DNA from 3 places in the Citricoccus muralis genome. Region 3 is predicted to be linked to each of the others. Evidence: riboswitches for the same ligand, from Rfam matches in the RefSeq annotation. Region 3 holds a riboswitch; each other region holds the start of a gene.
What was found. Region 3 has a riboswitch for thiamine pyrophosphate ahead of P8192_RS01590 (MFS transporter). Riboswitches for the same ligand answer to the same signal wherever they lie in the genome.
Positions count from the first base shown of each region.

Region 1: linked by a shared signal. The riboswitch ahead of P8192_RS14360 (NtaA/DmoA family FMN-dependent monooxygenase) and the one ahead of P8192_RS01590 (MFS transporter) in region 3 are both predicted to bind thiamine pyrophosphate.
Region 2: linked by a shared signal. The riboswitch ahead of P8192_RS14345 (3-oxoacyl-ACP reductase) and the one ahead of P8192_RS01590 (MFS transporter) in region 3 are both predicted to bind thiamine pyrophosphate.

Region 1 is NZ_CP121252.1:3,111,735-3,113,994, forward strand. Features, by position in the region: gene P8192_RS14360 (NtaA/DmoA family FMN-dependent monooxygenase) at 32-1,330, opposite strand; TPP riboswitch at 1,323-1,430, opposite strand; gene P8192_RS14365 (winged helix-turn-helix transcriptional regulator) at 1,470-1,880, opposite strand; gene P8192_RS14370 (SDR family oxidoreductase) at 1,994-2,260, shown strand, end outside.
Region 2 is NZ_CP121252.1:3,107,839-3,110,098, reverse strand. Features, by position in the region: gene P8192_RS14350 (formate--tetrahydrofolate ligase) at 1-669, shown strand, start outside; TPP riboswitch at 756-864, shown strand; gene P8192_RS14345 (3-oxoacyl-ACP reductase) at 916-1,746, shown strand; gene thiM (hydroxyethylthiazole kinase) at 1,746-2,260, shown strand, end outside.
Region 3 is NZ_CP121252.1:355,769-358,028, reverse strand. Features, by position in the region: gene P8192_RS01590 (MFS transporter) at 1-1,390, opposite strand, end outside; gene P8192_RS01595 (DUF3817 domain-containing protein) at 1-14, shown strand, start outside; TPP riboswitch at 1,381-1,473, opposite strand; gene P8192_RS01585 (acetate/propionate family kinase) at 1,563-2,260, shown strand, end outside.

The sequences.
Region 1 (2,260 bases), 370 kb from region 3:
ATGAGCCGAGCCTGCCCTCACTCGGCCCGCCTCACTCCCGACTCCACCGCTCACGCAACGTGGTCTCCCGGTATTCGCGCCGGAACCGACCCCGGCGCTGAAGTTCCGGCACCAGCTGCTCCACCACGTCCTCCAGCGACCCCGGCAGGGTAGGCGGCATCAGGTTGAACCCATCCGCCGCCCCGGAATCCACCCAGTTCAGCATCGTTTCAGCCACCTGCTCCGGGGTGCCTATCAGCGTGGCGTGCCCACCCCCGGCCGCCAGCAACCCCAACAGTTCGCGGACCGTGGGCTTCCGGGTCTCGATCATCCGCAGCACCGTGGCATAGCGCCCCACCGGCCCCGTGAATTCCTCCACGGGCGGCAGCTCCGGCACGGGCGCATCCAGCTCCCAGTCGGAGGCATCCTGACCCACAAAGAACGACAGCTGACGCAACGATTCCGCCACCGGCAGCAGCGCATCCAGTTCGGCCCGCCGCGCCCTGGCCTCCCGTTCGGTGGAGGCTACCTCGGTCACCAGGCCCGGCATCACGACGACGTCGTCCGGGTTCCGGCCTGCCGCGGCCACACGACGTCGCAGATCCGCCCGATACCGTCGGCCCGCCTGCGCATCCCACGCCACCGCGTAGATCCCCTCCGCGTAGCGTGCCGCCAGCGCGCGCCCCGGCTCCGAGGCCCCGGCCTGCAGCACCACCGGCCGCCCCTGCGGTGAACGCGGCACCGTCAGCGGCCCGGCCACCTCGAAGTAGCGTCCCCGGTGGTCCACCGGGTGAATTCGCGCGGCATCCAGGTAGGCTCCGTCCCGGTCCGCCCGCACCGCGCCGTCCTCCCAGGAGTCCCACAATCCCTGCATGGCCACGATAAACTCCTCGGCCCGGGCGTACCGCTGTTCGCGCCCCGGCAGGCGGTCCATCCCGTGATTCCGGGCTTCGGCGTCCGTCATCGACGTCACCACATTCACCCCCGCGCGCCCACCCGAGAGGTGGTCGAGGCTAGCGAGCATCCGCGCTGCCGGGAACGGCGTCCAGAAGGTGGAGGAGATCGTTGCCACCAGCCCGATCCGCTCCGTCGCCCGGGCCACCGCCGCCAGCGTGGTCAGCGGATCGAAGTACCGCACCGGCGCACTGCCCGGCCCCAGCGCCTGCCCGTCGGCCAGAAAGAACGCGTCGAGGCAGCCGCGCTCGGCCAGCTGGGCCAGTTGCTCCCAATACTCGATGGCCCCGATCCGCTCGACAGCAGAATCGGGAGCACGCCAGGCCGCCGCATGATGCCCGCATGCGGTAGCAAACAGGTTGAGGTGGATCTCGGAACGGGTGTGGACATGCGTCATTAATCGACAATCCCTTCGCCAGCATGATCTGGATCAGGTTCAACGGGTCTGTTCTCAGCCGCCGACTCGTTACGAACCAGGGGCACCCCGTGTCACGTTGTATAGGTGTTGACGACTTTACGTCAGCTCCGCCGCCGCGTCACCTCTGCGGGGCAGTAGCGTCATACTCCTGCTGCGCGGCGATCACCTGGGGCAATTCGGCCTCGACGACGGCGGTGAGCTCCGCCAGCGGCACCGCAACTTTCACGCCCAGCGGCGTCAGACCGTAGTCCACGTTCGGGGGAATGGTGCTGTGCACGGTGCGGACCACCATCCCGTCGCGTTCCAACTGACCGAGGGTCTGAGAGAGCATTCGTTCGCTGACACCATCGATCCGGCGCCGAATCTCCCCGAACCGCATGGGTTCGCCGCTGAGCTTCAGCGCCACCATGATCAGCGATCCCCAGCGACCGGTGAGGTGCTGCAAGGCGGTGCGGGAAGTGCAGGCACTCGAGAAGACATCGGGCGCGAAGTCTTCCGCTTCTGCTTCGGCATCTGGATCGAACGTCATGCCTTCCAGTATACGCTTATGGTTAGTGCTGACTTTTCAGTTGCACTTACTTTAGGTAAGCGCTACAGTGATTCCATCGCCGCCAACAGGCACCGACCGAAAGAAGGAACATCATGCGCATTGCCGTCACCGGAGCCACCGGCCACCTGGGTGGTCTCATCATCGAATCACTGCTGCAGCGCGGTGTGGCCGCGAGCGACCTGGTCGCCGTCGTCCGCTCTGCTGAGAAAGCGCAGCCCCTCTCTGATCAGGGGATTGCTCTTGGCGTAGCTTCCTACGAAGACGAAGCAGCCCTCACCGCCGCCCTGTCCGGCGTGGATCGCCTCGTCTTGGTGTCAGGCAGCGAGGTGGGTCAGCGCGTAGCTCAGCACACCAACATC
Region 2 (2,260 bases), 380 kb from region 3:
ATGGGATTGGCCACGCTGAACGATCCGGGCACGGCCGGCCTAGAGGAACACCTGGCCGCACTGGAGGCCGGAGTCGTCAATCTCGGCCGCCACGTGGAAAACATGCAACGCTTCGGGGCGCCGGTGGTGGTGGCCATCAACCGCTTCACCCAGGACGACGACGCCGAACTGGCTTGGCTACAGGACTGGTGCCGGGACCAGGGCGTGGCCTGTGCGGTAACCGAGGTGTGGGCACACGGCGGGGCGGGGGCCGAGGAGCTCGCCGGGCACGTGCGCGCCGCCCTGGAGCAAGGGCGCACCGCCGAGGGGCTGTTCACGCCCGAGACCGGGGCGCGGGAGAGGATCGAGCGCATCGTCACCGAGATCTACGGTGGGGCCGGCGTGGAATACTCTGCGCTCGCGGCGCGGCAGCTGGCTGACCTGGAAGCTGCGGGTGAGGACCGGGTGCCAGTGTGCATGGCGAAAACCCCGTACTCGTTCTCCGATGACCCTGCACGGATGGGGGCGCCCGAGGGCTTCACCGTGAGCATCCGGGAACTGCGACGGCGTCCGGGTGCGGGATTCCTGGTGGCGCTGACCGGGCAGATTCTCACCATGCCCGGGCTGCCGCGCCGTCCCGCCGCCGACGGGATGAGCGTCGTCGACGGTCAGATCTCGGGGCTGAGCTGACCCGCAGCTGCGGCTCGGTGTCTGCGCCGCAGCAGTAACCTGGCCGGCGCCCTTCCGCGCACTGGGCCTGGTGGCCTACAGTGGTGGGAAGTGACGCGGGGTGCCGCCGATCCTTGTGGGATCCGGGCGGCTGAGATAACACCCGTTGAACCTGATCCAGTTCGTACTGGCGAAGGGACGTCCACAGCGAGGTGTCGGTTTGCGCATCCCGGTGGTCTCTCTTGGCCACCGTCAGAAAGGCCCACCGTGACCTCAGCTACCGTCGCCTCTCCTCCCACCACCCCGGGCACTGCGTCCCGACCGGTTTCTGCCGCCCCTGACCTGAGTGACCGCATCGTCGTCGTCACCGGAGGCGCTCGCGGCCTGGGCCGCCACCTCACTGAGGCGTTTCTCGAAGCCGGAGCGCGGGTGGTGATCGGGTACCTTTCCAGCCGAGACGCCGCCGAGGAACTGGTGGCGCGGCACCCGGATCGAACGGTGGCCGTCCGGGCTGATGTGCGCCACCGTGACGAGGTGCAGGCCCTGGTGAGTGCCGGGCGTGAACGGTTCGGGGCGCCGGTGAACGTCGTCGTCAACAATGCCCTGGTGGACTTCTCCTTCAACGGGGACGCGCGGCCCAGCGTCGAGCAGATCACGGGCGCGGATTTTGCCCGCCAGTACGAGGGCGCGGTGGAGGGTGCACTGCACCTGATCCAAGCCGCGCTGCCGGACTTTGAGGAGGCCGGGGAGGCCCGGGTGATCAATGTGGGTACGAATCTGGTGCAGAATCCGGTGGTGCCATACCACGACTACACCGCGGCGAAGGCGGGATTGTTGGCGCTGACCAGGACGTTTGCCGCCGAGTTGGGTCCGCGCGGGGTGCGGGTGAACATGGTTTCCGGCGGACTGCTGCGCAGCACGGATGCGTCGTCGGCCACTCCGGACGAAGTGTTCGACGCGATTGCCGCCGCCACGCCGCTGCGCGAGGTCACCACCCCCGCCCAGTTCGCCGACGCGGTGCTGTTCTTCGCCAGTGAGGGATCCCGGGCGGTCACCGGGCAGAACCTGGTGGTTGACGGCGGGCTGGTGATGAACTGATGACGACGTTTCCCGAACTGCATCTGCTCCGCGAACGGGCGCCGCTGGTGCAGTGCCTGACCAATACGGTGGTCCAACAGATCACCGCCAACGTGCTGCTGGCCGTGGGTGCGGCCCCGGCGATGGTGGCGCACCCGGTAGAGGCCCCCGAATTCGCGCGGGTGGCCGACGGGGTGCTGGTCAACCTCGGCACCATCTCCGATGCGACAGCCGACGCGATGCGTGCCGCGGTGGCTGCCGCCGGCGAGACCGAGACTCCCTGGGTGTTGGACCCGGTGGCGGTGGGTGGACTCAGCGTGCGCACCCGGCTGGCTCACGAGCTGGTGGAGGGGCGGCCGAGCGCGATCCGCGGCAACGCCTCGGAGATCCTGGCGCTGGCCGGGGCCGGTTCCGGGGGCCGCGGGGTGGATGCCACCGACGCCGTCGAGACCGTGCTGGACTCCGCCCGGGCCCTGGCCGAGCGCACCGGGGCCGTGGTAGCGGTGTCCGGACCGAGTGACGCCATCGTCTCGCT
Region 3 (2,260 bases):
GCGGCGAAGGCTGAGCAGCCGGTCCAGCCAGTCCAGCACTGCGATAGGCGACGGCATCGAGATCGTCGTCCAGCTCGCCCGGTCCCAGCCGCGGCCCGAGTGCGGCACCGATCATCAGCAACACCCCGCCCAGACTCAACAGCGCCATCACCGATCCGTGGCGGCCCAGCAGCGGCTCCAGCCAGGGCAGATAAAACGGGTACAGCGCCGGCAGCACCAGCGAGAGACTGTAGCCGGCACCGTACCCGGTGGAGCGCACCGCAGTGGGGAACCGCTCGGACAAATACGCAGCCACCGGCCCATACGCCGACACGGTGACCACCTGCAGCACGGCCGCCCCGGCCGCCGCCATTTCCCACGATGCAGCGTGCACGGTGAGCCACCACAGTCCCGGCCCGACCACGGCTGCCACCGCGCCCCAGCACAGGAACAGGGTGCGCCGACCCACCCCAGTGGAGAGGTGCCCGGCCACCGCCATCACGATCGCCTGCGCCACCGAGGCCAGCCCCATCACCACGGGCACCGCCGTCGGGTTCAGCCCCGAATCGGTAGACAATCGCTCCGTGAGCAACAGCACCGTGGTGTTGGTGAGCAGCCAGAGCCCGGTCATCATCGCGAACACCTGCCAAAAAGCACCCGCCCACCGGCCCATCAGCAGCGCCCGCATCCCGGTTCTCCCGGCGTTCGGCGCCGCGCCCTGGTTCCCCGTCTCCGTAGCGCGCACCTGATGAGCGTGGCGGTGGAACACCGGGGCATCCACCACATGACGGCGGTAGTAGATCAGCATCCCGATGGACAGTCCGGCACCGATGCCGAACAGCAGCCGCCACCCCCACGCGGCGTACTGGTCCGGGCCGAGCACCGCGAGCAGCCCCGCCACCGAAAACGCAATCGTGGCCTGCGCCCAGGGCGCCATCGACAGAATCAGACCGCTCATCAGTCCGCGACGCCGCCCCGACGACCACTCCATGGCCAGCGGAATCGCGGCAGAATATTCACCCGCCACGAAAATGCCGCCGATAAACCGCAGTGCCAGAATCAGCGCCACCGTGCCCGGGCCGAGTAGCTCGTGGGTGGGCATCACCGCGATGGCGAGCGCGCAGGCTGCGGTACCGGCGATGGCGATCCGGGTGGTGCGGGTGCGGCCGAGCCGGTCGGAAATCCGACCGAAAATGATCCCGCCGAGGGGCCGGCCCAGCAGCATGGCCACCATGATCAGCGCGCCGGTGGAGGCTGCGGCCCCGGGGCCGGCGAGCACCAGCATGGCCGGGGCCAGCGCCGTCACGGGGAGAAAGACGTGGATATTGTCGATCCCATTACCCACCACCCCTGCGCGCAGGGCCGGGTGCGATAGCCCCGGGTCAGAAACGGGGTCAGAAACGGAAGTCATGCGGACATCCCTTCGCTAGTTCGAGCTAGATCAGGTTCCACGGGTGTGATCTCAGCGCCCTTCGCGCACCCCGTGTCCGCGGCCCAGTGTAGCGCAGCGCTTCCCGCCCTACACTGGTGCCAGACACCCACCCGGCCCGGCCGGTCCCGCCCGACCCCCCTCAAGGAGCGCCATGCTGATTCTCGTCATCAATTCCGGTTCGTCGTCGTTGAAATACCAGCTGCGTGAGCTCACCGACGACGGCGTCGATACGGCAGAACCGGTGGTGGCGAAGGGACTCATCGAGCGCATCGGCCAGCCCGGATCCGCTATCACCGACCACGCCCAGGCCCTCGAGCACGTCGCCGCCGAACTGGAGGACGTGCTGGACGGACGCAGCATCGACGCCGCGGGCCACCGGGTGGTGCACGGCGGCGAACGCTTCTCGGCCCCGGCCCTGGTGACGCCCGAAGTGATTCGCGCTATCGACCGGCTGGCCCCGTTGGCCCCGCTGCACAACCCTCCGGCGGCGCAGGGACTGCGCGCCCTGAGCGCCCAGTGGCCGGACCTGCCGCAGGTGGTGGTGTTCGATACCTCGTTCCACCAGACCATGCCGAGGCAGGCCTGGCAGTACGCCGTGCCCACCACGTGGTACACCGACTACGGGATCCGCCGCTACGGGTTCCACGGCACCAGCCACGACCTGGTGACCGGGCTGACCGCCGAGCACCTGAACATTTCCCGCGAGGAGTTCCGCGGGATCATCCTGCACCTGGGCAACGGTGCCTCGGCGACGGCGATCCGCGACGGGCGCTCCGTGGACACCTCCATGGGATACACGCCGCTGGCCGGGCTGGTGATGGGCACCCGATCGGGTGACCTGGACCCCTC